Rhodothermus marinus: one gene and its partner. The protein of the gene in region 1 binds, or shares a complex with, the protein of each later gene. Links are inferred from orthologs where the notes say so. Each region holds a gene or a part of one and is shown on either strand. Other genes may lie near its edges.

What was found.
Region 2: the proteins of nuoD (region 1) and nuoH are in contact, whole or in part, in a cryo-EM structure (PDB 6ZJN), measured with the Thermus thermophilus proteins. The link is inferred for Rhodothermus marinus from one-to-one orthologs. Residues at the interface, in WP_223903221.1 of Thermus thermophilus: Pro35, Ser36, Asp139, Gly141, Ala142; in WP_096411122.1 of Thermus thermophilus: Ala224, Glu225, Gln226, Glu227, Ala295, Trp297, Phe298, Arg299.

The regions. Positions count from the first base shown.
Region 1 is NZ_AP019797.1:2,685,194-2,700,750, forward strand. What follows is about bases 1-2,956. They hold nuoD (NADH dehydrogenase (quinone) subunit D), read left to right. Parts: upstream 1-793; coding sequence 794-2,119; downstream 2,120-2,956. Other genes in these bases: GYH26_RS11640 (NADH-quinone oxidoreductase subunit B), read left to right, coding at 1-71; GYH26_RS11645 (NADH-quinone oxidoreductase subunit C), read left to right, coding at 79-780; nuoE (complex I 24 kDa subunit family protein), read left to right, coding at 2,139-2,813; GYH26_RS11660 (Uma2 family endonuclease), read left to right, coding at 2,819-2,956. Outside these bases: more of GYH26_RS11660, read left to right, coding at 2,957-3,376; GYH26_RS11665 (Uma2 family endonuclease), read left to right, coding at 3,382-3,939; GYH26_RS11670 (Uma2 family endonuclease), read left to right, coding at 3,945-4,511; NADH-quinone oxidoreductase subunit NuoF, read left to right, coding at 4,524-5,855; GYH26_RS11680 (hypothetical protein), read left to right, coding at 5,860-6,294; GYH26_RS11685 (molybdopterin-dependent oxidoreductase), read left to right, coding at 6,301-8,031; aceB (malate synthase A), read right to left, coding at 8,138-9,724; GYH26_RS11695 (IclR family transcriptional regulator), read left to right, coding at 9,839-10,672; GYH26_RS11700 (hypothetical protein), read right to left, coding at 10,654-11,334; GYH26_RS11705 (purine-nucleoside phosphorylase), read right to left, coding at 11,351-12,220; GYH26_RS11710 (DivIVA domain-containing protein), read right to left, coding at 12,231-13,145; GYH26_RS11715 (YggS family pyridoxal phosphate-dependent enzyme), read right to left, coding at 13,208-13,942; speE (polyamine aminopropyltransferase), read left to right, coding at 14,068-14,958; GYH26_RS11725 (NAD(P)(+) transhydrogenase (Re/Si-specific) subunit beta), read right to left, coding at 15,036-15,557.
Region 2 is NZ_AP019797.1:2,567,460-2,582,938, forward strand. Bases 4,303-7,180 are described here. They hold nuoH (NADH-quinone oxidoreductase subunit NuoH), read left to right. Parts: upstream 4,303-5,167; coding sequence 5,168-6,193; downstream 6,194-7,180. Other genes in these bases: GYH26_RS11145 (alpha/beta fold hydrolase), read right to left, coding at 4,303-4,963; rpe (ribulose-phosphate 3-epimerase), read left to right, coding at 6,197-6,871; priA (primosomal protein N'), read left to right, coding at 6,889-7,180. Also shown: ileS (isoleucine--tRNA ligase), read right to left, coding at 1-2,033; more of GYH26_RS11145, read right to left, coding at 2,240-4,302; more of priA, read left to right, coding at 7,181-9,375; GYH26_RS11170 (FAD-dependent oxidoreductase), read right to left, coding at 9,829-11,154; GYH26_RS11175 (alpha/beta fold hydrolase), read right to left, coding at 11,166-12,014; GYH26_RS11180 (nuclear transport factor 2 family protein), read right to left, coding at 11,929-12,465; GYH26_RS11185 (class I SAM-dependent methyltransferase), read right to left, coding at 12,481-13,329; GYH26_RS11190 (ATP-binding protein), read right to left, coding at 13,901-15,479. UniProt on the Escherichia coli protein: NDH-1 shuttles electrons from NADH, via FMN and iron-sulfur (Fe-S) centers, to quinones in the respiratory chain. The immediate electron acceptor for the enzyme in this species is believed to be ubiquinone.

The DNA of each region.
Region 1 (15,557 bases):
ACGTCCTGTCGCCGGAAGGAGACGAGCCGGTGGCACGCGAAGTATTGCACCGGCCGCTGAAGTCGACCTGAAACTGCCATGGCCGAACAGACCGGAAACGAACGTCCGAAAACGCCCGAGGCGCTGAAGTTCTACTTCACGCCCGTCGATCCGCCCCGTGGGGATGAACTGAACCCCCACGCCAAGGCGAGCACCTACGTGCCCGAGGTGGTGGAAGCCCTGAAGGAGCGCTTTGGCGACGTGATCGAAGAAGTGGAGCTGTACGCGGGCGAGCATACAGTGCGCGTCCGCGCCGACAAGATCGTCGAGGTGTGCCGTTTCCTGAAGGAGGAACAGGGCTTCAACTACCTGGCCGACCTGGGCGGCATCGACCGCTTCACCGACGAGGGGCGCTTCGAGGTGTTCTACAACCTGGTTTCTATCGAGCGGCGCAAGCGCATCCGTCTGAAGGTGCGCGTCGAGGAAGACAACCCGGTGGTGCCTTCGGTGACGTCCGTCTACCGGGCGGCCAACTGGAACGAGCGCGAATGCTACGACATGTTCGGCATTCGCTTCGAAGGGCACCCGGACCTGCGGCGGATGTACATGCCGGAGGACTTCGAGTACCATCCGCTCCGCAAAGAATTTCCGCTGCTGGGCATCCCGGGCTCTCTGCCCCTGCCGCCCCAGACGCCGGGGGGTCCGCTGACGCGCGACCCATTCCCACGGGCGCACGGCTACGTACCGCCGCCGGGCTTCGAGGAGCCTCCGGCCGAAGACGAGGAAGTCTCCGAGCATTGAGTAAGCGACGACCATGAGCACGGCGCCAAGCCTTGTAGGACCCGACCGTCACGGCCTGTTCAACTTCTGGCCCCGCCACAACGAGGCCATCTATCGCCGGCTGGAAACCAAGCACGCCTGGCTGGAAGAACGGCATCGCCCGCCGGGCGGCGACGGGGAGCCCGACCCGCTCGAGCATGAGATGATCCTCAACATCGGGCCCCAGCATCCGGCCACGCACGGCGTGCTCCGGTGCATCGTCAAGCTCGACGGCGAGGTCATGGAAAAGTGCGTGCTCGACCTGGGCTACCTGCACCGGGGCCTGGAAAAGGTGGCCGAGCACAAGACCTACCAGGAGTTCATGCCCTACACCGACCGCATGGACTACCTGTCGCCCTACTCCAACAACGTGGCCTGGTGCCTTGCCGTCGAGAAAGTGGCCGGCATCGAGGTGCCCGAGCGGGCCCAGTGGATCCGCATGATCATGTGCGAGCTGGCCCGCATCTCCAGCCACCTGCTCTGGCTGGGCGTGGGTCTGATGGATGCCGGCGCCGTGTCGGTCTTCCTCTGGGCCTTCAAATACCGTGAGGAGATCTACAGCATCTTCGACGAAGTGTGCGGGGCCCGCTTCACCGTCTCGCACAGCCGCATCGGCGGCGTGGCCTCGGACCTGTCGCCGACGGCCATCGCCATGATCCGCCGCTTTGTGGAAGAATTTCCCGAAGAACTGGCCGGCTGGGAAAAGATCATCAACCGCAACAAGATCTGGATCGACCGTAACGAAGGCATTGGCGTCCTGACCGCCGAAGAAGCCATCGAACTGGGCGTTACGGGCCCCAACCTGCGCGGAAGCGGCGTCGATTACGACATTCGTCGCTTCGAGCCCTATCTGAAGTACGACGAGGTGGACTTCAACATCCCCATTCGCACCGAAGGCGACAGCCTGGCCCGGTACTTCGTGCGGATGGAAGAAATGAAGGAGAGCGTGCGGATCATCCGCCAGTGCCTGGAGCGGCTGCCCGAAGGGCCCATCCGCAACGACAACGCCAAGCTGGCCTACCCCTCCAAGGAGGAGGTTTACTACTCCATGGAGGGCATGATTCACGACTTCCTCTATACCGACGTGGGCGTCTGCCCGCCCAAGGGCGCCCACAGCTACCACGCAATCGAGGCCCCCAAAGGCGAGCTGGGCTTCTATATCATCTCGGATGGCACGGGCAAGCCGTGGCGCGTGCGCATCAAAGCACCCAGCTTTTCGAACCTGCAGGGCCTCGAATACATGATGGAAGGCGCCATGATCGGCGACATGGTGATCCTGATCGGGACCGTCGACCCGGTCATGGGCGAAGCCGACAAGTAACGACCAACCGGGAAGCCCGATGGCTGACTTTATCAAAAAACCAGTCGTACCACTGCCGGAGTTGCATCCCGAACCCCAAATTCCGGCCGACCAGCTTTTCTTCACGGAAGAGGAAAAGGCCCAGATTGTCCGCTTCAAGGAGCAGTATCTGGAGCCGGCCGGGGCCGTGATGAAAACGCTCTGGCTGGCCCAGGAAAAATTCGGCTTTCTGCCGCCGGAGGTGCTCCAGCTGGTAGCCGACGAACTGGGCATTCCCTATGCCCAGGTTTACGGCGTGGCTACCTTCTACACCCAGTACTACAAGGAAAGGAAAGGCAAGTACGTGCTGGACGTCTGCACCTGCTTTACCTGCCAGGTGTGCGGCGGCTACGACATCCTGCACTACCTCGAAGAAAAGCTGGGCATCCACAAAGGCGAAACCACGCCGGACGGCCTGTTCACGCTGCAGGAGGTGGAATGCCTGGGGGCTTGCGGCTCGGCACCGGTCTTGCAGGTATCCAACGGGCCGTACGTGCACAACCTGACGCCGGAAAAGGTCGATCAACTGCTGGAGGATCTGAAACAGGGCAAACTGCCGCCCTTCGTTTCGCTCACGCTGCCCCAGGACGAGGCGGAGCTGGGCGGCAACCGGCGCTCGGACGCCGAAGCCGTCGAGTCGTACCGGACCCCGCCGGTCGCCCACCACACGCGCTGAGCCGTATGGAGGTGGTGCAGACATATCGCTGGACGCGCGAGGCCTTCGAAAAACTGGCCGAAGTCGGGCTCATCGATCCCGACGCCCGCCTCGAACTCATCGACGGCGAAATCCTCCAGAAAATGAGCCCGCAATCGAGTCGCCACGCTGCGGCCATCCGCCGGATTGAAGAAGCGCTTCGGAGCGTTTTTCCGCTGGATCGATACGACGTGCGTGTACAGTTGCCGCTGGCGCTGGATCCCTACAGTGAGCCTGAGCCCGACGTAGCCGTCGTCGAAGGCACCCTCGACGACTACGTCGAGGCGCATCCTTCTTCGGCGGTGCTGGTGGTGGAGGTGGCCGATGCCTCACTGCAGTTCGACCGCACGCGCAAGGCCGCGCTCTACGCCCGCGCCGGCATTCCCGAATACTGGATCGTCAACCTGCTCGACGGCGTGCTCGAGGTCTATCGCCGACCCGAAGGCGACGCCTACCAGCAGCGCATGGTGCTACGCGCCCAGGACCGTGTGCGGCCGCTGGCCCGACCGGAGGTAGAAATCGCGGTGGCCGAACTGTTGCCCTGACGATGATGGAGGTGGTGCAGACATATCGCTGGACGCGCGAGGCCTTCGAAAAACTGGCCGAAGTCGGGCTCATTGAACCCGACGCCCGCCTCGAACTCATCGACGGCGAAATCCTCCAGAAAATGAGCCCGCAATCCAGCCAGCATGCCACGGCCGTCCTGCTGGTCGCCGAGGCATTGCGCTCGATCTTTACCCCACCAGTCTACACGATCCGCGTGCAGTTGCCGCTGGCGCTGGGTCCCTACAGCGAGCCCGAACCCGACGTGGCCGTCGTCGAGGGTGCGCCGCGTCGGTATCGCGACGAACACCCCTCGTCGGCGGTGCTGGTGGTGGAGGTGGCCGATGCCTCACTGCAGTTCGACCGCACGCGCAAGGCCGCGCTCTACGCCCGCGCCGGCATTCCCGAATACTGGATCGTCAATCTGCTCGACGGCGTGCTCGAGGTCTATCGCCGACCCGAAGGCGACGCCTACCAGCAGCGCCACGTGCTACGCACCCAGGACCATGTGCGGCCGCTGGCCCGACCGGAGGTAGAAATCGCGGTGGCCGAACTGTTGCCCTGACGATGATGGAGGCGGTGCAGACATATCGCTGGACGCGTGAGGCCTTCGAAAAACTGGCCGAAGTCGGGCTCATCGATCCCGACGCCCGCCTCGAACTCATCGACGGCGAAATCCTCCAGAAAATGAGCCCGCAAAGCGCCCGTCATTTTACCGCGGTGCTTAAAACGGAAGAAGCACTGCGCACGATTTTTGGTCCCGGTTACGTTGTGCGGGTTCAGGGTCCGCTGGCGCTTGGTCCCTACAGTGAGCCTGAGCCCGACGTAGCCGTCGTCGAAGGTACCATCGACGACTACGTCGAGGCGCATCCTTCGACGGCGGTGCTGGTGGTGGAGGTGGCCGATGCCTCGCTGCAGTTCGACCGCACGCGCAAGGCCGCGCTCTACGCCCGTGCCGGCATTCCCGAATACTGGATCGTCAACCTCCTCGACGGTGTGCTTGAAGTCCATCGCCGACCTGAAGGCGACGCCTACCAGCAGCGCATGGTGCTGGCACCGCACGAACAGATTGTGCCCCTGGCGCGGCCCGGGGCTTCCCTTGAAGTTGCCCGGTTGTTTCCTGAATCTCGCGCTTAACCTGCTGTGCATATGGCTACGAACGGAGCCCAGAGTAAAGCCGGAGACTGGCGGAATCACAAGCGGGTGCTGCTCCCACCCATTCGGGATCTGCACCGGCTGGAAGTCTACGAGGAGCACGGAGGGTACCAGACCCTGCGCGAAGTGCTGACCTCCGACCGCTGGGATCCCAAGTCGGTCATCGAAGAAGTCAAAAAAAGCAAGCTGCGCGGACGGGGCGGCGCCAGCTTCCCCACCGGGCTGAAGTGGAGCTTCATGCCCCCGGTGGACGATCGGCCCCGCTTCCTGTGCTGCAACGGCGACGAAAGCGAGCCGGGCACGTTCAAGGACCGCCAGCTCATGGAGTTCAATCCCCACCAGATTTTCGAGGGGATTCTGATTGCCTGCTACGCCATGTCGGTGCGCACGTGCTACCTGTATGTGCGCGGCGAATATGCCCGGTGGATCGAGCACATGGAGCGGGAGCTGGAAAAGCTCTACGCCAAAGGCTACGTGGGGAAGAACATTATGGGCACGGACTTCTCGGCCGACATTGTGATCCACAAGGGAGCCGGTGCCTACATCTGCGGCGAGGAGTCCAGCCTGATGGAGTCGGTCGAAGGCAAGCGGGCCTACCCGCGCATCAAGCCGCCGTTTCCGGCCCAGCGGGGCCTGTGGGGCTACCCCACCACGATCAACAACGTGGAAACGCTGGCGAACGTCCCGCTCATTCTGCGCAACGGTGGTGAATGGTTTGCCTCTATCGGCGCGCCCAACCACCCCGGCCCGGTGCTCTATGGTATCTCGGGCCACGTCAACCGCCCCGGCGTCTACGAATATCCCACTGGTATGTTGATCACCGATCTGATCTACGAGGTAGCCGGTGGCATCCGCGGAGGCAAAAAGCTCAAGGCCGTCATCCCGGGCGGAAGCTCCACGCCGCCCCTGCGCGCCGACATGATCGACGGCGTGACGATGGACGCCGAGTCGCTGCGCGAGGCCGGTTCGATGATGGGCACGGCCGGCCTGCTCGTGCTCGACGAAGACACCGATATGGTTTCGTGGCTGCGGCGCGTGGCGCACTTCTACGCGCATGAAAGCTGCGGCCAGTGCACCCCCTGCCGTGAAGGCACCGGCTGGCTCGAAAACATCCTCACGCGCATCGACGAGGGCGAAGGCCGCCTGCGCGACCTGGACCTGCTGCTGGACCTGTGCGACCAGATGGAAGGCCGCACGGTCTGCGCCCTGGCCGACGCCGCCGCCTGGCCTGTACGCTACACCATCCTTCGCTTCCGCGAAGAGTTCGAGGCCAAGTGCAAGCCGAGCCTGGTCCCGACGGGCATCGACCTGGCACCAACCCGGTAAACCCATGCGGCATTCCTCCTACCCACCGTCGCTGGACGACCTGCTCTTCGAGGAAACGGTGCGGGCTCTGCTGCCCGACCTCGGGGAAGTGGGGCTGCGCATGCCGATGGATGAGTTGCCCAAGTTTCTGGATCCGGACTTCGTCGAGCGGCGCATGAATCAACTGCACCGCTACCGGGCCTGGGCCATGGCGGGCATGATTTTCGGCTTTCTGGCCATCGTGCTGTTGCTGGTGGCGGCGATCTTTCGCCTTGCGCTCCCCGACTATGTGCTGTTTCCGACCTCGTTTCTGTCGCTTTCCGCCCCGTACTGGGGCTTCCGCTATGCCCGACTGGGCTACTTCCTGTACGCCTACCGAATGCTCAACCACTTTGTCTATGACCTGATCGTTTATAAAGACTACCGTCCGGCGCTCCATCATCTGATCGAACAAACCTGAACGACCATGCCCCGGATTACCATAGACGGTACGGTTTACGAATTCGAAGGGCGGCCCAAGCTGCTGCAGTTCTGCCTGGACCACGGCATCGAGCTGCCCCATTTCTGCTACCACCCGGCGCTGTCGATTCCGGCCAACTGTCGCCAGTGCCTGGTGGAAGTGGGCATGCCGGTCATCGACCGGGAGACCGGCAAACCGAAGCTCGACGAAAACGGCCAGCCCGTCATCCAGTTCATGCCCAAGCTCCAGACGAGCTGCTCGCTCGACATGGCCGACGGGATGGTCGTCAAAACGCATCGCACCAGCGAGAAGGTGGCGCGCGCCCAGCGCGACAACCTGGAGTTTCTATTGATCAACCACCCGCTCGACTGCCCGATCTGCGATCAGGCCGGCAAATGTCCGCTCCAGATTCAGGCCTACAAGTACGGGCCCGAAGGCTCCCGCTTCGAGTTTCTCAAGGTGCACAAGCCCAAGCGGGTGAAGCTGGGCCCCCGCGTCATGCTCGACGCCGAGCGGTGCATCAACTGCACGCGCTGCGTGCGTTTCACCGACGAAATCTCCAAAAGCCACCAGCTCACCATCATCGAGCGCGGGGTCAGGAACTACCCGATCACACCGCCCGGCGTGGAGTTCGATGATCCCTACTCCATGAACGTGATCGACCTGTGCCCGGTGGGCGCGCTGACGTCCATCGACGCCCGCTTCAAGGCGCGTCCCTGGGAGATGAGCGCCACGCCCTCGATCACGATCACGAACGCAAAAGGCTCCAACTGCTACTACTGGGTGCGCGACAACCTGATCGTCGAGATCACGGCGCGCGCCAACGCGGCCGTCAACGGCTACTGGCTCCCCGACGAAGACCGGCTCGACTACCATCGCTTCAACGAAAACCGCCCGGACGGCCCCGAGGTGCGTCGCGACGGTCGGCTCGTGCGCGTGCGCTGGGAAGAAGCCTACGACCGAGCGGCCGAGCTGCTTGCGGGCATCGACGGCCGCCGCATCCTGTTCCTGGGCTCGGCCTACGCGACCGTCGAGGACAACTACCTGCTCAAGCGGCTGGCCGAGGCACTGGGCGCCGACACGCCCGTTTACATTCCCCACATCGAGCCCGGCCATGGCGACGGCTGGCTCCGCACCGACGACCGCACGCCCAACGCCCAGGGTTGCCAGCGACTGGGTATCCTGCCCGTCGACGAAGCCCTTGTGCGGAACCGCCTCGAAAGCGGCGACATCCAGGCGGTGTACGTGCTCGAAGACGATCCGGTCGGCTCCGGGCTCTTCACGGCCGAGGCGCTGGCCGACATTCCCGTCATCCTGCACTACTACAACACGACCAACCAGACGCTGGCCGTGGCCGACGTGGCGCTCCCGGCCGCCACGGTGGTCGAGACTGTCGGGACCTACGTCAACTGCGATGGGCATGCCCAGCGCGTGCGCCCGGCCAAAGCCATCCGCACGGTCAACCGCGTGTTGATGCAGGAAATCGGCAAAAGCCGCCTGGACCAGCACGGTACGCCCTACGACCGCTGGTACAACGAAAAGCACCAGGTGGACTGCAAGCCCAGCTGGGAAATCCTGCCCGAGGTAGCCGAACGGCTGGGCCATCCGCTCCGCTACAAGGGCCCGAAGTACATCATGCAGGAGATCGCCGAGACGATCCCGGCCTTTGCCGGCGCCACCTACGAGGCGATGGGCCTGGAGGGCGTCCGCCTTGCCGAGATCGGCGCCGAGGTGTAGGCCAGTCCGCTCACCGAAAAAAGCAACCCCGTGCGCAGGAACGCACGGGGTTTTTTTCATTACATCAAGCCCATTCCGTCAAGGGGCGCAAGCACCACGGCCGCGATCAGCCCGGCACCATTTCCAGTTGCAGCAGACGTTCGTAGGCAGGAAACGTCAGGAATTCGATGAAGGAATCGGACAGCACCAGGTAGTCGAGCACCTCGGCCGCCTCGCGGTAATGGGCCGTGTCGCGCCCGCCCAGTTTCGCCAGCTCTTCCTCACGCACCTGCGCGTACAGTTCGGGCGTGATGGGCCGGCCGTCGTCCAGACGCGCCTCGCGGTGGACCCACTGCCAGAGCTGCGCGCGGGCGATCTCGGCCGTGGCCGCGTCTTCCATCAGATTGAAGATCGCGGCCGCCCCGTTGCCCGAGAACCACTGGTTCAGATACTGCAACGCCACGCTTACGTTGTTGCGCAGGCCGCCTTCGGTAATGCGCCCGCCCGGCACCCGGAAGTCCAGCAGATCGTCGGCCGTCACCTGCACATCTTCACGCAACCGGTCTTTCTGGTGCGGCCGATCGCCCAGGTAGCGGTTGAACACCTCCTCGGCCACTGGCACCAGATCGGGATGGGCCACCCAGGTGCCGTCGAAGCCCTGTCCGGCCTCCCGCTCCTTGTCTTTGCGCACTTCGGCCAGCGCGCGCTCGTTGACCGCAGGGTCCCGCCGCGAGGGAATGAAGGCGGCCATGCCGCCGATGGCATGGGCCCCGCGCCGGTGGCAGGTTTTCACCAGCAGTTCCGTGTAGGCATACATGAACGGTACGGTCATCGTCACCTGCGCCCGATCCGGGAAGATGGGCGCCGTCGCATGGAATTTTTTGATACAACTGAAGATGTAATCCCAGCGCCCGGCGTTCAGTCCGGCGGCATGATCCCGCAGCTCGTAGAGAATTTCCTCCATTTCCAGCGCGGCCAGGATCGTCTCGATCAGCACGGTGGCCCGGATTGTCCCGCGCGGGATGCCCAGGTAATCCTGCGCAAAATTGAACACCTCGTTCCAGAGCCGCGCTTCCAGATGGCTTTCCAGCTTCGGCAGATAGAAATACGGTCCACTTCCCCGCTCCAGGAGTTCTCGGGCATTGTGGAAGAAGTACAGGCCAAAGTCGAACAGTGAGGCGCTGACGGGCTCGCCGTCGATCCATACGTGCCGCTCTTCCAGATGCCACCCACGCGGCCGCACCAGCAGCGTGGCCAGCTTCTCCCCCAGCCGGTATTCCTTCCCTTCCGGCGAGGTATACTCCAGCGTGCGGCGTACGGCATCGATCAGGTTCTTCTGACCGCGCACCACGTTTTCCCAGGTGGGCGAGAGCGCGTCCTCGAAGTCGGCCATGAAGACCCGTGCCCCGGAGTTCAGCGCGTTGATCATCATCTTGCGATCTACCGGCCCGGTGATCTCCACACGCCGATCCTGCAGATCGTCCGGACAGGGCGCCACCTTCCAGTCGCCCTCGCGGATGTGCCGCGTGTGCGGCAGAAAATCGGGGCGTTCTCCTTCGAGCAGCCGTGCCCAGATCTCCGCGCGGCGGGCCAGCAATCCCTTGCGCACCGCATTGAACTCGCGGTGCAGCCCGGCCACGAAGTCCAGCGCTTCAGGAGTCAGCACCTGTTCGGCTTCGGGCAGCCGCGCGCCTCGAATCTCGATGCCTTGCATGGGTCCCTCCAGAAATGGTTGCCGGTTGCGCTGCACCAAACTTACAACTTCCTCTTGACTTTGTCAATATACGAAATTAATTTCCATTGAACGAAAAACAAACCCGGATCGATCATGGCCACGCGAAAACCCGGACGTGCCCGCACCGGTGAGCCGACCGGGGTGCGGGCGCTGGAACGCGGGCTGCGCCTGCTCGAAGAGCTGGGCAGCGGCGAAGCGCTCTCGCTGTCCGAACTGGCGCGACGCACCGAACTGACGCCGAGCACCACCTATCGGCTACTGGAGACGTTGCGGCGGCGGCACTTTGTCGACTGGGACGAGCTCTCCGGCCTCTGGCGCATCGGACTACGGGCCTACCAGATCGGCCAGGCTTTCTGTCATCCGAACAGCCTTTCGTCGCTGGCGCTGGAGGCCATGCAGCGGCTGGTGGCCCGCGTCAACGAGACGGTCAACCTGGCGGTGCTCGACGGGGCCGAGGCCGTTTACATTCAGCAGGTCGAAAGCCGTCAGATGCTGCGCATGTTCACGCAGTTGGGTGCCCGCGTGCCGTTGCACTGCACGGGCGTCGGGAAGGTGTTGCTGGCCTGGCGTTCGGAAGAAGAGGTGCGGCAGTTGCTGGGACCCGAACCGCTGGCGGCCTTTACGCCACACACGCTGACCCGGGTGGATGCCGTGCTGCAGGAACTGGAGCGGGTGCGCCGGCTGGGTTACGCGGTTGACCGGGAAGAGCGAGAGATCGGCGTGCGCTGTCTGGCCGCACCGGTGCGCGACGCGACGGGTCGTGTGGTGGCCGCGCTCAGCCTGTCGGCGCCGGCCGTGCGGCTTCCGGAGCGTCGCCTGGCCGAACTGGCTCCGGTCGTGCTGGAGACCACCCGGGATCTGTCGCTGCGGCTGGGCTGGCAGCCGGAGACGGCGCCGCTCCCGGTGGATCAGTCCAGCCCCACCTGAAAGCGGGCGCGCAGGCGTTGCACGTGCAGGGCCAGCGCGTTACGCAGTTCGTAGACGTCTTCGTAGAGCCTGTGGTATCGCTCGGTCGTCATGTAAGGCGCCGTGCGCAGTTCAGCGAGCGCCTCCAGCGCCCGGTTGGCCGTATTCAGCGCGTGGCGTGCGCACACGATGTTGCCGCCGAGCGTTTCGCGTTCGTAGCCCAGCAGGTGTCCTTCGGCCAGTTCCAGCGGAATCTGGGCCAGGCTGGCGCAGAAGTGTACCAGTGCACTGGTTTTGTGCGTGCCGGGCAGCCGGTTGGCCCATTCCTGCACGGCTTCGGCCAGCTGACGCGCCCGGGCCATCAACGTCCGGCAGGCTTCTGCTTCGGGCAGCAACGTCTCCTCCTCTTCCCCGGAGAAGGCTTCTCCTTCGAAAAAGAAGCGTTCTTCGCGGGCCCGCAGCAGCCCGTCGATGGCCTCGGCGCTCCAGCCACGTTCTTCCAGAAAAGCCCGAAGGCGCGTCTTCCAGGCACGCACCTGATCGGAAGACGCACCTTCGGGGTAGGGATCGTAGCGGGTAAACATGAAATAATCTTCCAGCAGGCGGTCGATCTGACGTCGCCGCGCCTTCAGGTAGGCTTCCCAGCGCTCCTCGTCCCAGATTTCACCCTCCCACGGCAGCATCGGACACGGCGATACTTCAGGTTGAAGGGGCGGCCGCCTGCTGGCCTACGGCTTCCACCACGGCTTTCATCAGCCGGGTCAGACGGGGTTCGGCCTCGGCGGCGGCGGCCAGCACCGCTTCGAGCGACAGGGGCTCGAGCGCGTCCGGGAAGCATTCGTCCGTGATGACCGAGATGGCCATCACGCGCAGATTCATGTGCCGGGCCACGATCACCTCGGGCACCGTGCTCATGCCCACGGCGTCGGCGCCGATGAGCCGCAGGAACCGGTATTCCGCCTTCGTCTCCAGGTTCGGCCCCAGCACGGCCACGTACACGCCCTGCTGCAGCTTGATGCCCAGTTCCAGCGCCTTTTCTTCGGCCAGCCGGCGCAATTCCGGATCGTAGGGCTCGCTCATGTCGGGGAAGCGCGGGCCCCATTCGTCGACGTTGGGGCCGACCAGCGGATTCTGGCCCTGCAAGTTGATGTGGTCGGTGATCAGCATCAGGTCGCCCCGACGAAACAGCGGGTTCATGCCGCCGGCCGCATTCGAAATGAAGAGTGTATCGATGCCCAGCGTGGCCAGCACGCGCACCGGAAAGGTGACCTGACGGGGCGTGTACCCTTCGTACAGGTGAAAGCGTCCCTGCAGGGCATAGACCGGAACGCCGCTCAGGTGGCCGACGATCAGCCGACCGTGGTGCGACTCGACCGTCGAGAGCGGAAAGTGCGGGATGTTGTCGTAGGAAAGCGTGGTTTCGGCTTCGATCTCGCGGGCCAGCTCACCCAGCCCGGTTCCCAGGATGATACCCAGCCGCGGCCGCAGTTGCGTGCGCTCACGGATGTAGACGGCCGCCTCTTCGACCTGACGGCGGTACGTTTCGATGTCGAACAGCGACTCCTGCATGGCTTTTCTTTCAGTCCAGGTCTCTCAGGATACGACGGATTTTTTCAAATTCCTCGTTCGTCTGCTCAGCCTTTGGTGGACTCTCCTGTGGTTCGACCGGCGTCTGTGAAGCCGGCGGCGTGCCCACAATGCTCCGCACCGTCCACCCCTTACGCTCAATGGGGGGCTCCGACGGCGTGGACGGCTCCGGTGGTTCCGGAGGAACAGCAGTTTCAGACGCGGTCGGCTCCGTTTCCATCGCTTCGGGTTCCGACTGAAACGTGGTGAAGCGCGGCACCATGGGCGGCGCTTCAGGCTCCGGCTCGCTTTCCATGTCCTGCACTGCTTCCTGCGGTGTGCCCTCTTCAGGCGCCACTGCAGACATCTCCGGAGCGGCTGAAGGCTCCGGCTCGACGGGAGCTTCGGGTTGCACCTCGGCGGGCGCCGACACCGAAACGGACTCGGAAACGGCCGGTGCTTCCGACTCCGCGGCCTGTGCCCGTTCTTCGAATTTGGTCAGCACCTCCATTTCCGCCCGCAGGAAGGCGCGCAGCCGGGCTATCAGTTCGTCGCGCCGCTCCACCAGCTCGGCGATGCGCTGCTGCAACTGGCGGCGCTCCTGCTCGGCCTGCCAGCGGATCTCTTCGGCCCGGGTCCGGGCTTCTTCCAGAATAAGCCGTGCTTTTCGCTCGGCCTGCTCTATCGTCTGGCGGGCGTTCTCGCGGGCCGTCTCCAGCGCCTGCTGCAGCGCTTCTTCGATCCGCCGGTAGTGTTCCAGCTTTTCTTCCAGCTCGCGGATGCGTTCGGCCTGCCGGCGCTGTTCATCCAGCAGCTGCTGCCACTGCTCCGAGACGGTCTGCAGAAACGCCTGTACTTCTTCTACTTCGTAGCCACGAAAAGCGCGCGTAAATTCCTGCTTGCGGATGTCCAGCGGCGTGAGTTTCATGAGGGCATACCGGATGCGTCAGCGTTCAGTCAAAGATAGGAAAAAAAGCACCATTTCGCACCTCATGGCTCCAGGCGTGGTCCGAACAGCGCACTTCCGATCCGCACATGGGTGGCTCCTTCTTCAATGGCCACCTCGAAGTCGCCGCTCATGCCCATCGACAGGTAGCGCAGCTGCACGCGCGGGTTGTTGTGGCGGTTGTAGGTTTCGGCCAGCCGGCGCAGCAATCGAAACTGGGGGCGCACCGTTTCCGGATCTTCGGCGGGAGCCGCCAGCGTCATGAGTCCCACGATTTCCAGATGCTCGAAAGGCGCCAGCGCGTCCAGAAAGTCATGGACGGCGTCGGGTTCGAGTCCGAATTTGGTCGGTTCGCCCGAGACGTTCACCTCCACGAAGCACGGCAGCACGCGATCGGCCATGGCCGCCCGGCGTTCCAGCGTTTCGGCCAGCCGCAGATTGTCCAGGCTGTGCAGCCAGTCGGCATGGGCCACCACGTCTTTTGCCTTGTTGCGCTGCAGGTGGCCGATCATGTGCCAGGTAACGTCGCCTCCTTCGATGCGTCCGGGCAGCACGGCCGCCTTGGCCACCAGCTCCTGCACCCGGTTTTCGCCGAAGTGACGCAATCCAGCTTCGTAGGCAGCCTGTACGACCGAAACGGGAAACGTCTTGGTCACGCCGATGAGCGTCACCTCGTCGGGGCTGCGTCCGGCCCGCCGGCAGGCGCGTTCGATCCGCTCCTGAATCCAGGCCAGTCGCTCCCGGATGGCAGGCACGTCCAGAACCTGCTGCTCGGCCATAGCTCTTCGTTTTTGGTGGCTCGAATGTTCAATCCCGCGGAAAAGGTTCCACTGGCAGAAACCCGAAGGCTTATGCAGCGGTAGGCTATGCGGTTTCTGCTTATGTGACGCAACATGTAACAGGGATGGCAGAATTTGGAGTTGCTTCGGAGAACGAGCCAATCTGGTGGTACGAAACAGGTACGGACGATATAACGCTGGGCCTTCGCATGCGGCTGCTCCATCGAGAGCAGACGCCCTATCAGCTACTGGAAATCTATGAGCACCCCTTCTTCGGGCGCGTGCTGGTGCTGGACGGCAATCTGCAGACCACGCAGGGCGATGAGTTCATCTATCATGAAATGCTCACGCACGTCCCGCTGCTGGGTGCGTTGCCGGCCAGCATGAACGACGCTTCGGTGTTGATCATCGGCGGAGGCGACGGCGGCACACTGCGCGAGGTGCTGCGTCACGACTGGATCCGGCGCGTCGTCATGGTAGAAATCGACCAGGTGGTCATCGAGCGTTGCAAGGAATACCTGGGCTTCAACGGCAACTACGACGATCCGCGGGTTACGCTGATCATCGGCGACGCGGCGCAGTACGTGGCCGAGGAAGCCGCACGCCAGCGGCCGTTCGATGCCATTCTGGTGGACTCCACCGATCCGGTCGGCCCGGGCGAGGTGCTCTTCACGCCGGAATTCATCCGCAACGCCTGGGCCTGTCTGAAGCCGGGCGGCGTGTTTGCCCGTCACCTGTGCATGCCGTTGTTTGACGGCCCGGTCGTGCGGGATGGCGTAGCCCGCCTGCGGCAGGTGTTCCCCCGCGTCGAAGTCTATCAGGCCACGATCTTCACCTACGTGGGGGCGCAAATGGCCTTCGTAGCCTGCACCAAGGATGGCCATTCCGTGCGCGAGCCCCAGCGCCTGCTAACGGGTCGCTACTACAATCCCGACGTGCACCGGGCTGCCTTCGCGCTGCCCACCTGGTGGATAACCGAATTGATTGATGCCCCGGCGGCTGAAGCTGGGCTGTGACAGAGGTCTGCCGTGAACACAAAAAGGCCGGGCTTGCAGGCCCGGCCTTTTTGTTTTATCTCCAGTCGAGAATCTGCCTACAGGTTTTTGATTTCGTTGATCAACTTAATCAGCGACTCCTTGGCATCGCCAAAGAGCATGCGCGTGTTGGGCAGGTAGAACAGTTCGTTCTCGATGCCCGAGTAGCCCGGCCGCAGGCTGCGCTTGAGCACGAGCACGGTCTTGGCCTGATCGACGTTCAGGATCGGCATGCCGTAGATCGGGCTGTTTCTGTCGTAGCGGGCGGCCGGGTTCACCACGTCGTTGGCACCGATGACCAGCGCCACGTCGGCCGTGGCGAACTCGTCGTTGATCTCGTCCATTTCGTAGAGCTGGTCGTAGGGCACGTTGGCCTCGGCCAGCAGCACGTTCATGTGTCCGGGCATGCGACCGGCGACGGGGTGAATGGCATACTTGACCTCCACGCCCCGTTCCTGCAGCAGGTCGGCCAGCTCGCGCACCTGGTGCTGCGCCTGGGCCACGGCCATCCCGTAGCCGGGTACGATGATCACCTTGTTGGCATAGGCCAGCAGGATGGCGGCGTCTTCGAGGGTTGCTTC
Region 2 (15,479 bases), 110 kb from region 1 along the record:
TCCACGTTCGCATACGTGGCGAAAAAGGCGTAGACGTTCTCCAGCGTGTTGAAGAAGCGACGCCGCGTGGCCTCCAGCTCGCGCTCCGAAAAGCGGATGTTCTCCCACGGCGGCGCGTTACTGATCATGTACCAGCGCACCGGATCGGCCCCGTAGCGCTCGACCACGTCGAAGGGATCGACCACGTTGCCCTTCGACTTGGACATCTTCTCACCTTTCTCGTCGAGCACCAGGCCGTTGACCACCACGTGCCGGAAGGCCACGCTGTCCATCACCATCGTGGCGATGGCGTGCAGCGTGTAGAACCAGCCGCGCGTCTGATCGACGCCTTCTGCAATGAAGTCGGCCGGGAAGGTGCGCCGGAAGGCTTCCTGGTTCTCGAACGGGTAGTGCCACTGGGCGAAGGGCATCGCGCCCGAGTCGAACCAGACGTCGATCAGGTCGGGCACGCGGCGCATTGTGCCACCGTCGGGCGCCGGCCAGGTGAGCCGGTCCACAAAAGGCCGGTGCAGGTCCAGCTCGCCGGTCTCCGGGTTGTAGGCCTCGGGCGGAAACGTGCCGCCCAGCTTCTGCCGGAGCTCTTCAATCGAACCGATGACCTCGATGTAGTCCGGATTGCGGTCGCTCTGCCAGATGGGGAGCGGTGTGCCCCAGTAACGCTGGCGGCTCAGCGCCCAGTCCACGTTGTTGCGCAGCCACTCGCCGAAGCGTCCCTCTCCGATCGACGGCGGGTGCCAGTGAATCGTCTGGTTCAGTTCGATCATCCGGTCTTTGACGGCCGTGGTCCGGATGAACCAGCTCTCGACCGGATAATTCATGAGCGGCGTGCCCTTGCGCCAGTCGTGCGGGTAGTTGTGCCGGTAGGTTTCCTGGCGAAAGAGCAGCCCGCGCTGTCGCAGATCACGCAGAATGACCTTGTCGGCGTCCTTGAACCACAGGCCGGCCACCAACGGCGCCTCGTCGGTGAAGGTGCCCTCGGGTGTGATCGGATTGATCATGGGCAACCCTTCCTTCTGGGCGGCCTCGTAGTCCTCGGCACCGAAGGCCGGCGCCATGTGCACGATGCCCGTCCCTTCCTCGGTCGAGACGAAGTCGGCCGCGATGACCCGCCAGGCTTCCCCTTCCTTGAAGCGATCCTTGAAGTACGGAAACAGCGGCTCGTAGCGCGTGCCGACCAGCGCCCGGCCCGGGAAGGTCTCGACCACCTCGACCGACTCGTCCCGCAGCACGTCCAGTCGATCCTGCGCCAGGATCAGGTACTCGGTGCCCCGTTCCGGGTCTTCACGGCGCACCTTGACGTAGGTGATGTCGGCCCCGACGGCCAGTGCCACGTTCGAGATGAGCGTCCAGGGCGTCGTCGTCCAGGCCAGCAGGTAGGTGCGTTCGGCCCCCAGTACCGGGAAGCGCACGTACGCGCTGGGGTCGTCCACTTCCCTGTAGCCAAGGCTCACCTCGTGCGAGGAGAGCACCGTGCCGGAGCCCGGGCTGTACCACTGGATCTTGTAGCCCTTGTAGAGCAGCCCTTTCTCGTAGATCTGCTTGATCAGCCACCAGACGGTTTCGATATAGGTGTTTTCGAACGTGATGTACGGGTGTTCGAGATCCACCCAGTAGCCGATCCGCTCCGTGAGCTGGTCCCAGAGTTCCTTGTAGCGCAGCACGCTCCGGCGGCAGGCCGCATTGTACTTTTCGATACCGAATGCCTCCACCTGCGCCCGTCCTTCCAGGCCCAGCTCCTTTTCAACCTCGATCTCCACGGGCAGCCCGTGCGTGTCCCAGCCCGCCTTCCGCTCCACGCGGAAGCCCTTCATGGTCTTGTAGCGACAGAAGATATCCTTGATCGTCCGGGCCAGGACGTGATGGATGCCGGGCTTGCCGTTGGCCGTGGGCGGCCCTTCGTAGAAAGAGAAGGTAGGTCCGTTTTCCCGCTGCGCAATGCTCCGCGGAAAGATCTGGCGCTCTTTCCACCAGCGCAGGACTTCGTGCTCGATCTCCGGATGCCGAAACTGCTCAACCTGCTTAAAGCGCTTCATGCCTATCGGTACCGACGTTGACTGCTTGGTCTGCGCGTTCAGGAATCCCTCAAAAATACGCAATTCCGTCGCCGCGCGTGCCCCCGGCCCGTTAAGAATGCAGGAGAAACACAACCCTGCGCGGCCACTCACGCTGTTTGACAGGGACCTCCCCGACAAAAAAGGGCGACCACCGGTCGCCCTTTTTTGTCGGGATTGACATGGCGCTACTGTTCCAGCACAACCAGCCGGGTGACGGCCGTGCCGCCGCCCATCTGGGCCGGAAGCTGCTGCTCGGTCAGTACGCTGAAGTGCGGCGCCTCGCGGAGTACGTGCATCGTACCGCTGCCCGGCCCACCGTCGAGCATCTCCAGACGCACCACGTACACTTCGAACGTACCGGCCGGGGTCTCGACCGTCTGCGTGCCGGTCACCTGCAGCTTCACGGGCCGCACCTCCTGCTGCTGCGGATTGAATATGCGAAGCGTCGCCTCGTAGCCTTCCGTCAGCGGAAGCCCGGCCACGTACAGATCGAACGCCCCGCCGTCTCCTACAACCGGTGCGTCCAGTTCCTTATCGATCGCCATCGCTCCCATCGGCGACTGCATCCGGCCGGTGATCCGCTCGTCCGCATAGGTCAACACCAGCGTGCCCATACCCCGCGCCGCACGTCGGATGGGCCGGAGCGTACGCCGATCCACCCACGACGTGTCGGCGGTCTCGCCCATGGGCATGCGCACGTGATCGACGATCATCCACGCCGGGCGGCCTTCCAGCTCCACCGCCTGCACCGTACGCTCCGAGCCGAGCGTGAAGGTCTGACCCTGCACCTGAATGGTGGTCTCGTAGCGTAGTTTGAGGGGGCGGATCCGGTCGCCGTCTGCTTCCGGAAGGGCCCCGCGCTGCGCCCGGGCCAGCGCCAGCGTGTCGGGAAGCGTCACCGTGGCCGGGTCCACCATGAGCGAGGCCAGGTGTGCCGCCAGCTCCGGACTCATCTCCTCCTGATAGCGCCCGCCCAGATGCCGCGCCAGGAAACGCTCGATCTCGGCGATCATGGCCAGTCGGTTCATTTCGCCCCGAAAGCCGTGCCCTTCGTCGGGCGCCACCATGTAGGCCACTTCTACGCCGTTGTCGCGGGCGGCCACCACGATCTGGTCGCTTTCGGTCTTCTTGACGCGCGGATCGTTGGCGCCCTGGATGACCAGCAGCGGCGCCCGAATGCGGTCGGCGTGGTAGAACGGCGACTGGGCTTTCAGCCGCTCCCGGTCGGCCGGATCGTCCGGATTGCCCACGCGCGTGTCGAAAATCCGCCGTGCAGCCGCCCAGTAGGGCGGAATCGTCTTGAGCAGCGTGAGCAGGTTCGAGGGGCCCACGATCGACACGCCGGCCGCATACAGCTCGGGCGTGAAGGTCAGTCCGGCCAGCGTGGCGTACCCGCCATAGGAGCCGCCCATGATGGCGATGTAGTTCGGATCGGCAATGCCGCTTTCGATCAGGTAACGCACGCCGTCCGTGACATCGTGCTGCATCACGCCCGTACCCCACTGCTTGTTACCCGCATTGAGAAAGGCCTTCCCGTAGCCGGACGATCCCCGGAAGTTGGGCTGCAGCACGGCGTAGCCCCGGTTGGCCAGGAACTGCGCGAAGGCATCGTAGCCCCACATGTCGCGCGACCACGGACCACCGTGCACCAGCACCACGGCCGACAGACCCCGCGGCTCGACGCCCTTCGGGAGGGTCAGGTAAGCCGGAATCTCGACGCCATCACGTGCCCGGTAGCGAATGGCTTTCATGGGCGCCAGGTGCTCGCTCGGAAGCTCCGGCCGGCTCCGGTAGAGCAGCTCCACCCGACGCTGCTGCCGGTCGTACAGGTACACGGCACCCGGATCCACGTCGCGCTGCACCGTCACCAGCATCAGCCGTTCGTCTTCGGTGGTCGAGCCCGGATACAGCTCCCCTTCCGGAAGCTGCGACCTGAGAAATTCCAGATCCTGCGCCAGTTCCTCGGTCTTCGGATAGATCCGGAGCCGGTCGCCCACGTAGTAGGTGGCGATCAGTTCTTCCGTCCGATCCGAAAACGCCGCCCCGCCGAAGTCCACCTCACCTTCCGGATCGCGTTCCACGAACGTTTCTTCGCCGGTTTCCGGATCGAAGCGCACCAGTTCAGTCAGGTCCCGATCGCCCCGGTTTGTAATCAGATAGACGTGGCGGCCGTCTTTATGGAAGCGAAGTGGACTGCAGGACTCCTCCACCGAGCAGGTATAGACCGGCGTCAGCGAGTCGCCGTCCACCCGGAGGATTTCCGTGCTGCCGTCTTCGGCAATGCGCGTGGCCAGCCGAAGACGGCCTTCCAGGTCGAACGTGAAGCCGGCCAGCTCCTGCTCGTTCTTGAGCACGAGCGTACGTTCGCCGGTGGCCAGATCGATCCGGTACACGTCGTGCCAGCGCGGGTCTCGGTCGTTCAGCCCCACCAGAATCTGCCCGGGCGTGGCCTCGGGCACCGCGTAGATGACGGCCCGCGTGTTCTCGTAGGGCGTCAGGTCACGCGCCGGCGGCACGCCCGTTTCAGGATCGGGCGGAAGCGTGGGATCGACGGCATAAACGTGAAAGTCTTCGTTGCCGCCCTTGTCCTGCACGTACAGCACGTAGCGGCTGTCTTCGCTCCAGAAGTAGCCGGGCACGGGCCGCTCGTCGGCCGTCAGCGGTCGGGCGGCCTCGAAGGGCTCGTCGATGCCTTTGATCCAGATGTTGCGGACGCCGTTGTAAGGCTTGAGGAAGGTCAGCCAGCGGCCGTCCGGTGAGAGCTGCGCCCCGGAGATTTCCGGATCGCCGAAGAACAGTTCGCGGTCCAGCAGCGGCGGCAACTGGTCCAGATACGGTCGTGGGGGCACCTGCGCCTGCAGCGTCGCGGCGAGCCCCAGCATGCAGATCAAAAACAACCAGCGAGACATGAGCCTATCGGGTCTGGTGAAACAGGTCGCAAGTGTCTACGGAAGCGAGTCGGCCGGGTTACACCGTTGAATTCTCGCTCAAAACCTCCGCCGAAGCCTCACGAATTGCGCCAGCAGTTGCACAACTGGGCTTCGGCGGTGTACTTTCTGACGTTACGGTTTTCCCGACCGGAAAGCAACAGGCAAACAACCCGCCGCCATACAATGGACCTGCCGCTGTACTGGACCGCGCTAATCGCTTTCCTGATCATCAACGCCATGCTGCTGACGGCGTCGGTGCTGGTGTACGCCGAACGCAAAATTTCCGGCTTCATCCAGCACCGGCCGGGTCCCAACCGCGTCGGTCCCGCCGGGTTTCTGCAGCCGTTCGCCGACGTGGTCAAGCTGCTCTTCAAGGAAGACATCATCCCGGCCCAGGCCAACCGCTTCATCCATGCGCTGGCGCCCACCATCATGGTGACGATCGCGATGACGGTGCCAGCGCTCATCCCGTTTGCGCGGGGCGTGGTGATCGCCGACATCGACGTGGGGGTGCTGGCCATTCTGGCGCTCACCTCGATCAGCGTTTACGGCATCACGCTGGCGGGCTGGAGCTCGAACAGCAAGTACTCGCTGCTGGGCGGACTGCGCTCTTCGGCCCAGATGATCTCTTACGAGCTGGCCATGGGCACGGCCGTGCTCTCGGTGATCCTGCAGGCCGGCTCGTTGAACGTGAGCGCCATCGTCGAAGCCCAGCGCGACGGGTGGGCCATCCTTGGCTGGCACGTGTTCACGAACCCGATCGGCGCGCTGATCTTCATCGTCACGGCCTTCGCCGAGACGAACCGGCTGCCGTTCGACCTGCCCGAGGCCGAGCAGGAGCTGGTCGGTGGTTACCACACCGAGTACAGCGGGATGAAGTTCGGCATGTTTTTCCTGGCCGAGTACGTGAACCTGTTCGTCGCCTCGTTCGTGATTGCGACGCTCTTTTTCGGCGGGTATCTGGTGCCGTTCGAGCCGCTGTTGCTCAAAGCCTTCCCCGCGCTGGAAGGGAGCGTGCTGCTGGGCCTGCTGCAGTTCCTGTCGCTGCTGGCCAAGACGAGCTTCTTCGCCTTCCTGTACATCTGGGTGCGCTGGACCTTCCCGCGCTTCAAATACAACCAGCTCATGACGCTGGGCTGGAAATACCTGCTGCCCATCGGGCTGGCGAACGTGATCCTGATTGCCCTCGGCGTGGCCCTGTTTTCGTGATCCATGGTGATCCTGGCGCCCTCCATCCTGTCGGCCGACTTTGCCCGGCTGGGCGAGCAATGCCGGGAAGCGCTGGAGGCCGGCGCCGACTGGATCCATATCGACGTGATGGACGGCCACTTCGTGCCGAACATCACGATGGGGCCGCTGGTGGTCGAGGCGCTTCGCCCGCTGGCCGATGAGCTGGGCGCCGTGCTCGACGTGCACCTGATGGTGGAGCGGCCCGAACGCTTCCTGGAAGACTTTGCCCACGCCGGGGCCGACAACCTGACCGTCCACGTGGAGGCCACGCCGCATCTGCACCGGGCGCTGGATCAGATTCGCTGCCTCGGCAAAAAGGTCGGCGTGGCGCTCAACCCGGCCACGCCCCTTTCGGCCCTGGAGGAGGTGCTGCCGCTGGCCGATCTGATTCTGGTGATGACCGTCGATCCCGGCTTCGGCGGTCAGGAATACATCCCCTCCAGCACGACGAAGGTGCAGCGCCTGCGCCGTATGCTGAACGCTATCGGTTCGCACGCCTACATCGAAGTGGACGGCGGCATCTATCCGCACAACGTGGCCGAGGTGGTGCGGGCCGGCGCCACGGTGATCGTGGCCGGAAGCGCCATCTTCAACCGCCACGCATCCATCGCCCAGAACGTGGCGGCCTTCCGCCAGGCGTTGCTGCTGGAGGCCTGAGGCCCACGCCGACGGCCATGACGGCTTCACCCGACATCGTGCAGGTTGCCCTCCCCCTGCCGCTGATGCAGGTCTTCTCGTACCGGGTCCCCCCGGAGTGGCGGGAAGCCGTGCAGCCGGGCTGCCGGGTGCTGGTGCCTTTCGGGCGGCGACACCTGACCGGCGTGGTGGTGCCCGAACCGCCGCCCGATCCGCTCCCTTCGCCGCTCAAATCCGTCCTGGACGTCCTCGACGACACCCCGGCGCTGACCGACGAGCTGCTCCGCCTGACGCGCTGGATGGCCGACTATTACGTATGCGGCTGGGGCGAGGTCATCCGCGCCGCGCTGCCTCCCGGTCTCGAGATCGAAAGCCGCCGCCGCCTGTATCCTGGCCAACCGCCGACGGAGCCGCCCGGCGAACGCACGGCGGCCGTGCTTCGCTTCGTGGCTGAGCATCCGGGCACCACCATCCGCCGCCTGCGCCAGGAGCTGCGCTTCGCGTCCTACGCGCTGCTGCACCGGCTGGTCGCCAGAGGCTGGCTCCAGCTCGAAGAATCGCTCGAAGCCCCGCGCGTCCAGATCAAGAAGGAGCAGCACGTACGCTTTGCGCCGGCCTACCGGACACCCGCCGCCCAGGAAGCGGTGCTGGAGAAGCTGCGGGGCGCCCGTCAGCGGGCACTTGTCACGGCCCTGCAGGCGCTGCGGCTGGAGGGCGTTGCTGAGCCCACCCGAGCCGAACTGCTTGCCCGCGCCGACGCTTCGCCGGCCACGTTGCGTCGGCTGGTCGAGCTGGGCGTGCTGGAACTGGTCGAAAAAGAAGTGATCCGCTCGCCGCTGGAGGCCGAACCGGTACCCGAGGCCGCCCCGGTCACGTTCCACCCGGAGCAGCAGGCGGCGCTGGACCGCATTACCGAGGCGATCGAGGCGCGGCGTTTCGAGACGTTCCTGCTGCACGGAGTTACCGGGAGCGGCAAGACCGAAGTGTACATCGCCGCACTGAAGCGCGTGCGCGCTCAGGGACGGACGGGCATCATCCTGGTGCCCGAGATTGCCCTGACGCCCCAGACAGTGCGGCGCTTCCGCGCCCATTTCGGCGACGAGGTGGCCGTGCTGCACTCGCGCATGAGCGACGGCGAGCGCTACGACACCTGGCGTCAGCTCCGTGCCGGCCGCTACCCCATCGTGATCGGTCCGCGCTCGGCCGTGCTGGCTCCGCTGGAAAACTTGGGGCTGATCGTGGTCGACGAAGAGCATGAGCGCTCCTACAAGCAGTTCGATCCGGCCCCGCGCTACCATGCCCGCGACGTGGCCGTCTACCGCGCCTACCTGAACGGGGCCGTCTGCGTGCTTGGCTCGGCCACGCCCAGCCTCGAAAGCTACCTGAACGCCCGAAGCGGCAAGTACACGCTGCTGGAAATGCGCCGGCGGGCACCGGCCGTCGGGCACACGCCGGCCCGACTGCCGAGCGTCCGCCTCGTCGATCTGCGCCACACGCGCCTGGTCAACGGCAACCCACTGGCGCCGCCGCTGGCGCGGGCCATTGCGCAACGCTTAGAACGTGGCGAACAGGTCATCCTGCTACAGAACCGCCGGGGCTTTGCGCCCGTGCTGGAATGCGCCGAGTGCGGCTGGTCGCCCCACTGCCCGCACTGCTCCGTCACGCTCACCTACCACAAGGTGCAGCACCAGCTACGCTGCCACTACTGCGGCTACGCTACACGACACCCCGGCACCTGTCGGCAATGCGGCGCGGCGGCGCTCGAACCGCTGGGCATCGGCACGCAACGCGTCGAAGAAGCGCTGCAGACGTTGTTTCCGGAGGCCCGCGTGCTCCGCATGGACCTCGACACCACGCGCGGCCGCCGCGCCCACCACCGGCTGCTCGACCGCTTCGCCCGGGGCGAAGCCGACATCCTGCTCGGCACCCAGATGGTCGCCAAGGGGCTCGACTTCCCGCGCGTGACGCTCGTGGGCGTGGTCAACGCCGACACGGGCCTGCTGCTGCCGGACTTTCGCGCCGACGAACACACCTTTCAGCTCCTGATGCAGGTGGCCGGACGCGCCGGCCGCGCCGATCGTCCCGGCGAAGTGCTGCTCCAGACGCGCAACCCCGATCACCGCGTCTTCCGCTACCTGCTCCGGCACGACTACGTCGGGCTGGCGCGCGAGCTGCTGGCCGAACGGCGACAGCTCGGCTATCCGCCCTACGCCCGGCTGGCCGTGGTCGAGTGCAGCGGCCCCGACGAAGCGCGCGTGGCCGAACTGGCCCGGAGCTGGACCGAACATTTTCGGCAGGTACGCCAGCAGCACCCCGGCGGCCACCTGATCGACGTGCTGGGCCCCACGCCGGCGCTGCACGAACGCCTCAAAGGACGCTACCGCTACCACGTGCTCGTCCGGACGCCCCGCCGCGCCGAGGCGCCCCAACTGCAGTCGCTGCTGCGCCAGACGCTGGAGACCTTCCCACCCCTGCCCCGCGCCTACCGCCTCACACTCGACATCGACCCGGCCGGGCTGAGTTGACGTGGAACCCACCCCCGCCTCGCTTCGTTGAGAAGCGCCTGGAAGGGCAAGTCCCGTACGGCCAGCTCCCTCTGAACCCCGCCAGGGCCGGAAGGCAGCAACGGTAGGAGGTTGTAGCGGCGCGATACGGGGTGCTTGCCCTTCCTTTTTTTTCACGCGTTCGTAGTAAGCCACGGAGGCGTTAGCCGAGGTGGCGCTTTTTCCTGACGGCACGCTGATGCGCTTCGTGCCTGACTACGCGCACGAACGCATTTGTAGTAAGCCGCAAAGGCGTCAGCCGAAGTGGCTCTACTCAGAAGGGCACTTCTGACTAAACCACCAAGGGTCAGAGCCATGGCAATTCAGTGATCCAAAAGCCAGCAAGCCTAACAGGCTTGCCGCCATATTCACTAATCACCTCATTTTTCATCCGCGAGTTTATTATCCTTCATAAAACTGGGCGGCCATTGGCAATTACCCCCGCAACACCCTCCACAGGATGCCCGGCCGCATCAGGCTTTGCGGCGGGGCCAGCAGGCTGGCCACATCGTTGAAGGCTCGGGCCACCACCGGATCGCGGTGAGCCGCCCGGTGCAGCCGCGCCATGTAGGCGTTGATGAAGTGGATAGCCGGCGTACGTTTCCCCTCGGCTTCCGGGAAGCGCAGGTCGCCGCTGACCACGATCTGCCAGGGGATGTCGATGCTCCGGGCTGCCCGCCGGAAGAAGCGCCGCCACAACCCTTCGCTTCCCCGCCGCAGCTCATCCTGCAGGTCCAGCGCCTCCATGGCCGCCACCGACATCCCCTGGCCGTAAATCGGGTTGAAACTGCAAAGGGCATCGCCAAAAACCAGGAAGCCCTCCGGGAATCGGGTCAGGCGTTCGTACCGCCGGCGCTCGTTGGCTCTGACCCGATAGGGGAGAAAATTGGAGAGCGGCTTGGCGTCTTTGATCACCTCATAGACCTCCGGCGCGGCAAGGCTCCTTGCAAAAGCCAGAAAGCCTTCTTCCTCCTGCGGCGGCGCGTCGCCGGCAAATCCGATCAGCGTGAGCGTCCAGCGCTCCCCTTCTTGAGCCAGCATGACGGCGCCTCGTTTGCGTTCGGGGGAAAGGGTGACGATGACCGCCTTCGCACCGTTCAGGTGCTCCGGGCGCCGGCGATAAAGCCGGGTTACACCGGCCAGGTTGACCGTCACCCGTTCCTCCTCCGGCGGCGTATAGCCCATCTCTTCCAGCCATTTCGGCGCCCGGGAGCCGCGGCCGCTGGCGTCCACCACCAGGTCGGCTTCCAGCACCTCTTCGGCGCTGCCTTCCGCCCGGCGCAGGAGGCGCACCCCGCTCACCCGGCCGGCCCGTTCCGATGGCACCAGGCCCAAGGCGTCACACTGTTGGATGGCGCAAACGTTGAGCAGTGCCAGCAGCCGCTGCCGCACGTAGCCTTCCAGCAGCGGCCGGCTGACCATCAGCGCACCGTTTCGCCCGTCCTCATTGGTGAAACGGGCGTGATAGCCGCCGCCGTCGAACCAGATCAGCTCGTTTTCGGGCCGGTCGAGGAAGGGCGCGCCCTGTGCCATCAGGTCGGCCGTCAGGCCGGGGAAGAACCCCTCCAGAATCTCGCCGCCCCGCAGCAGAAGCGCGTGGGTATGCCGGCCCTGGGGTACCCCTTTGCGGTTCTCGCCGATGGGCGGGAAGGCGTCCCGCTCGATGAGGGTCACCTCTTGGTAAAAGTCGGCCAGCGCTCGGGCGGCCAGCAGTCCACCCATGCTGGCTCCGATGACGATGGTATGGTTTTGACCTGCCATGATTTTCTCCTTTACGCTTCCAGTTGCTTTTGCAAGAACGGAATGAGCGCACCGGCCACGGCTTCAGGGTCGTCGGCGAAGGGCCAGTGACCGCTCTGCTCCAGAATCACGATCCGGGCGCGGGGGAAGAACTCCCGCTGCCGCTCGGCGAAACGCACCGGCACGTACGGGTCGGCTGCGCCCCAGATGACCAGGGCCGGCACGTCCAGTTGCCGGAAGAGCGCTCCCAGGGCCTCGGCCATCTGGCCGGGGTTGTCCGTGGCCCGGTAGAGGCGCAGCACCGCCCGTTTTGTGCCCCAGTCCATGTCTCGGTACATGCGGTCCACCATGGCTTTGGGCAGGCCGCGGGGGTTGGTGCGCTGGATCAAAAAACCAAACCCGAAGCGGGTCGTTGTGGCCTGGAAGAGCTCCCCCAGGAGCGGCGTGCGCCAGATGCGGGCCAGGGAGTGCCAGCGGTAGCCGGGCATGATGCCGATGTTGATCAGGGTCACGCTGCAGAGCCGCTCCGGGTGTTGGGCGGCCCAGGTCAGGCCCCACGGGCCGCCGAAGTCGTGCAGCACCAGGTGCGCCCGCCGCACCCTTAGGTGGTTGAGGATGCCGTCCAGGTGCCGGGCGTAGCCTTCCACGGTGTAATCGAAGTCCTTGGGCTTGTCCGCCTGGCCGAAGCCGGGCATGTCCGGGGCCACGGCCCGGGCGAGCTGGCCCACCCGGCCCAGCAGGTCGCGCCAGTCCTCCGACGAGCCGGGGTTGCCGTGGACGAAGACCACTGCCTCTTCACTGCGCCGGTCGCCGCTCTCCAGATAAGGGGAGCGGATGCCCTGATAGGTGACCGCGCCTTTGCATACTGTACCTTGACTCATCGTAGTAGCCTGCATACTTACCCTCCTTCCCCCCAGGCGGCCCGGAAGTTCGGCCCTGTGTCGAAAATGAAATCAAATCCTGGATGTGTACCGCCTTGCCCCGCCGCAGGGTGGTCACCGTCACGCCGCTGTTCTGCCCCCGCCGGCCCTGCCGGTTGACCACTTCCACGTCCCAGTGGGTGACCACCACGTTGTTGCCCACCATGTCGAACAGGTTGGCCACCGCGACCCGGTGCACGGTGAAGCGCAGGGTGGGAAACTGCGCAAAGAACTGCTCGAACCAGCGGGTCACCGCCTCCTTGCCGGAATGGACGCCGCTGGCGCGCACGTCGCCGGGGAAGACGAAGGTGACGTCATCGGCAAAGTTCGACAGCACCGCCTTCAGATCGTGGCGGTTGAAGGCCTGGTAGATGGCCGGGGTTTTTCGTTGGACAAGCCAGGCGCCGATCATGGTTGCCTCCCTGACTTATTGTTTACACGCCCAGGCGGCGATCAGCGGCGGGGTGATCAGGGTGCAGTCCTTCTCCACCGCTTCGCGTCGCATGCGCTCGGCCAGAGTGTCCACCTGCACCGCTTCAGCCGTGGCCACGCCGGTCTGCTGGATGAGGGGAAGCAAAGTACGAGTAATCTGTGCCACCCACTCATAGATGGGCGAATCCGCCCCGCGTTCGACCCGCAGCATCGCCAGCATCTGGGGCGCCGGCAGCCCTGCCCGCTGGAAAATCTGCCCCAACTTGATGGCCGTGCGGCCGTCGATGCCGGCGCGGGCAAAGGTCTGAGTGATGCGCGTTGCGGCGGCGACGTAGGTCTCGCAGATGGGCTGGCACATGATCTCCACCGGGGGCGCCGGCGCCAGGTCCAACTCCTGGAAGGCGACGATGCCGCCCGGCTTCACGAACGCCAGCAGCCGGCGCATCACGGCCGCCGGGTCGGGGAAGTACATCAGCACAAAGCGGCCGATCAGGGCGTCCACCGGCTCGCCGTCGAATTGAAAGTCGGCCAGGTCAGCGGCGATGAACTGCACGTTGCTCAGCCCGGCGCTTTGCGCCCGCTGTTGGGCCAAGGCGATGGCCTCCGCTGATTGGTCCACGCCGATGACCAGGCCCTCCGGCCCGACCAGCTTGGCCGCCAGGAACGACACGTCGCCCGCGCCACAGCCCGCGTCCAGCACTCGCATGCCGGGAGCCAGGCCGGCCTTGAGCAGCATGATTTCGGTCAGTTCGCCGAAGAAGCGCCCCTGCTGGACCAGCCGCTCCAGCTCGGGCTGCGAATGGCCCAGTACGTAACCGGCTACAGGGGTTTCCGTCCTTTTCATCTTCGATCTCCCACTTCACTTTTCCGTGTCGGAAGGGTCTTCCTTTTCAGGGATTTCTCCCCGGCACGGTCTACGAAAACGCCGGATTTTGCCAAACTGCCAGACGAAAATCTGCCGAATTTTTGCTAAAGCTCAGGGGATGGACTTCTTTCGGATGGGAGACACGGGGGATTTTTCGAGAAGTGAAGAGACAAGGCAGCACAGAATGCCCGAATTCCTGGCGCGGCCAAGCTGCAGATCGATAGAACACGGATTCAGAGATCGAACTGATTCGAACGGATGTCGATCTTGGATAAAATTCGGAGATTTAAAGTCGTCCGGAGGTTCGAAACGAGTCATTTCGCCGCAGGCAAGAATTTCATAAATTCAAAATGATAGGAGAGGCCCGCAATCCCGATCATAACGAAAGCTCGCCCTTTGGGGACAGCTTAAGGACTGATCCGTTCTTATCCGTGTGATCGTATCATCTGTGTTCTGTTTATCTGTGTTTTATCACAAATAACTTTGCCCAGATAATTGTTCGGCGCTAAGCAAGGTGATTGCGCGCGGAAGGCGGCGTTTACATCATCACTCAACACCGATTTTTTTCTTCGCCGGAACGGGATACAGGCCCCCCATACACCTCCTGCTGCCACAGCCACTCGGTGACGCGTTCGATGCCCTTGCTCAGGTGATAACGGTAGGTGCTGAAGGGCAGGCCGAGCTGCTCGGCGGCTTTCTCCTGCGATGGCGCCGGCCGCAGGTATGTGCGGCGCAGGGCCTGGTAGAGTTTATCGTCTTTTGGATGGCCCTGCATCATTTTGGCGGCTTCTTCGATCAGTTCTTGCAGGTCTTCGGTATCCGCTTGCAGCCCATAACGATCCCTGATCAGCCGGGAACGCATCAGGGGGTTGGTGCTGAGCCGATCCGGGCGGGCGAAATCGCGTAGCGCCCGGCGCACCGCATCGGCAAATTCCGGCTGGGAAAGGACCATCAGGGGCGGAGGCGAGGACTGGTGGACCGGTTCCGGCTGGAATTCCAGGTCGAGCTGTCGCTCCGCCAATATCTGGTTCCAGACCGACAGCGGTTCGGCGCGCCAATCGTGGGCAAAGCCACCGTAGCGCCGGCCACCCACGTCGAAGTCTGCTTCGGCAACGCGACAGAAATTGATGTAGGTAAACACGCCCTCCCAGGCGGCCGGGTCGGCCATGCAGCAGAAGGTCCAGGCCAGGTTGGGCGTGGTCAGCCAGGTGATCACGGTGTTCAGGGTGATCATGTTGTGGGTCAGGGGCGTCTGGTAGGCCTGGCGGCCCATCCAGAAGCGGGCAATCTGAATGCGTTCGCCGGGGCGCAGGAGGCCGTAGCGGCGCACAAAGGCCCAGATGGCGCGCACGGCCGGATCGGCCAGCTCGTCCTCCGGGGTGACTGTTTCCAGCAAGAGATTGGCGGCAAAGCCCAGAAGCTGAGGCCCCGGTCCCCGGTACACCACGAATGCCTGGGGCTGTCGCTGTAGCCAGTAGGCGGCAATGCGGGCCGAGTCCGCTCCTTCGTGCTGCTCCACCATGGCCAGAATGTGAGGATGATCTTGCGGTGCGGCTGGCTCGTTATAGGCACCGCCCATCACTTTCCAGTCATAGTAGGGTTTCATCAAAGGGTGGTGGCGTTGCAGGAAGAGTAGGTCGGAGAAAGCTTGTTGGCGGGCCAGGCCGCTGCTCGCCCAGAAGCTGCGGACTATGTGGCGGCGCACCTGGCGGTAGAGCTGCTTCCTGGTCTCCGGGTTGCGCCAGCGCAGGTCGGCCTCCAGTACGTCACGCACCAGATCGTGAGGGAAGATGCCCTGCGGGCCGGTCTCGATGAAAGAGAGTCCGCGCAGCCAGGCGAAGAGGGGCAGCGCAGCTTCCTCTCCCATCACATCGACCAGCAAGGCTTCGGTCGTCACGCGGGCCAGGGCGCAGACTTCGAGGGCCTGACGATGCTGGGGAGTGGGCACGTCTTGCAGGAAACGTTGCATCAGCAGGTGGACCACGTCTGGAGCGTGTTCGAGGCTGATGGCTTCCGGCTTGGTCGCGCCCAGCGTCAGCCAGTCGGCCAGCAGGACCAGGGCCAGGGGATGCCCGTAGGCGACCTCAAGTACCGCCTCCTGAAGCATTGCGGGCACATTCAGTGTGGTG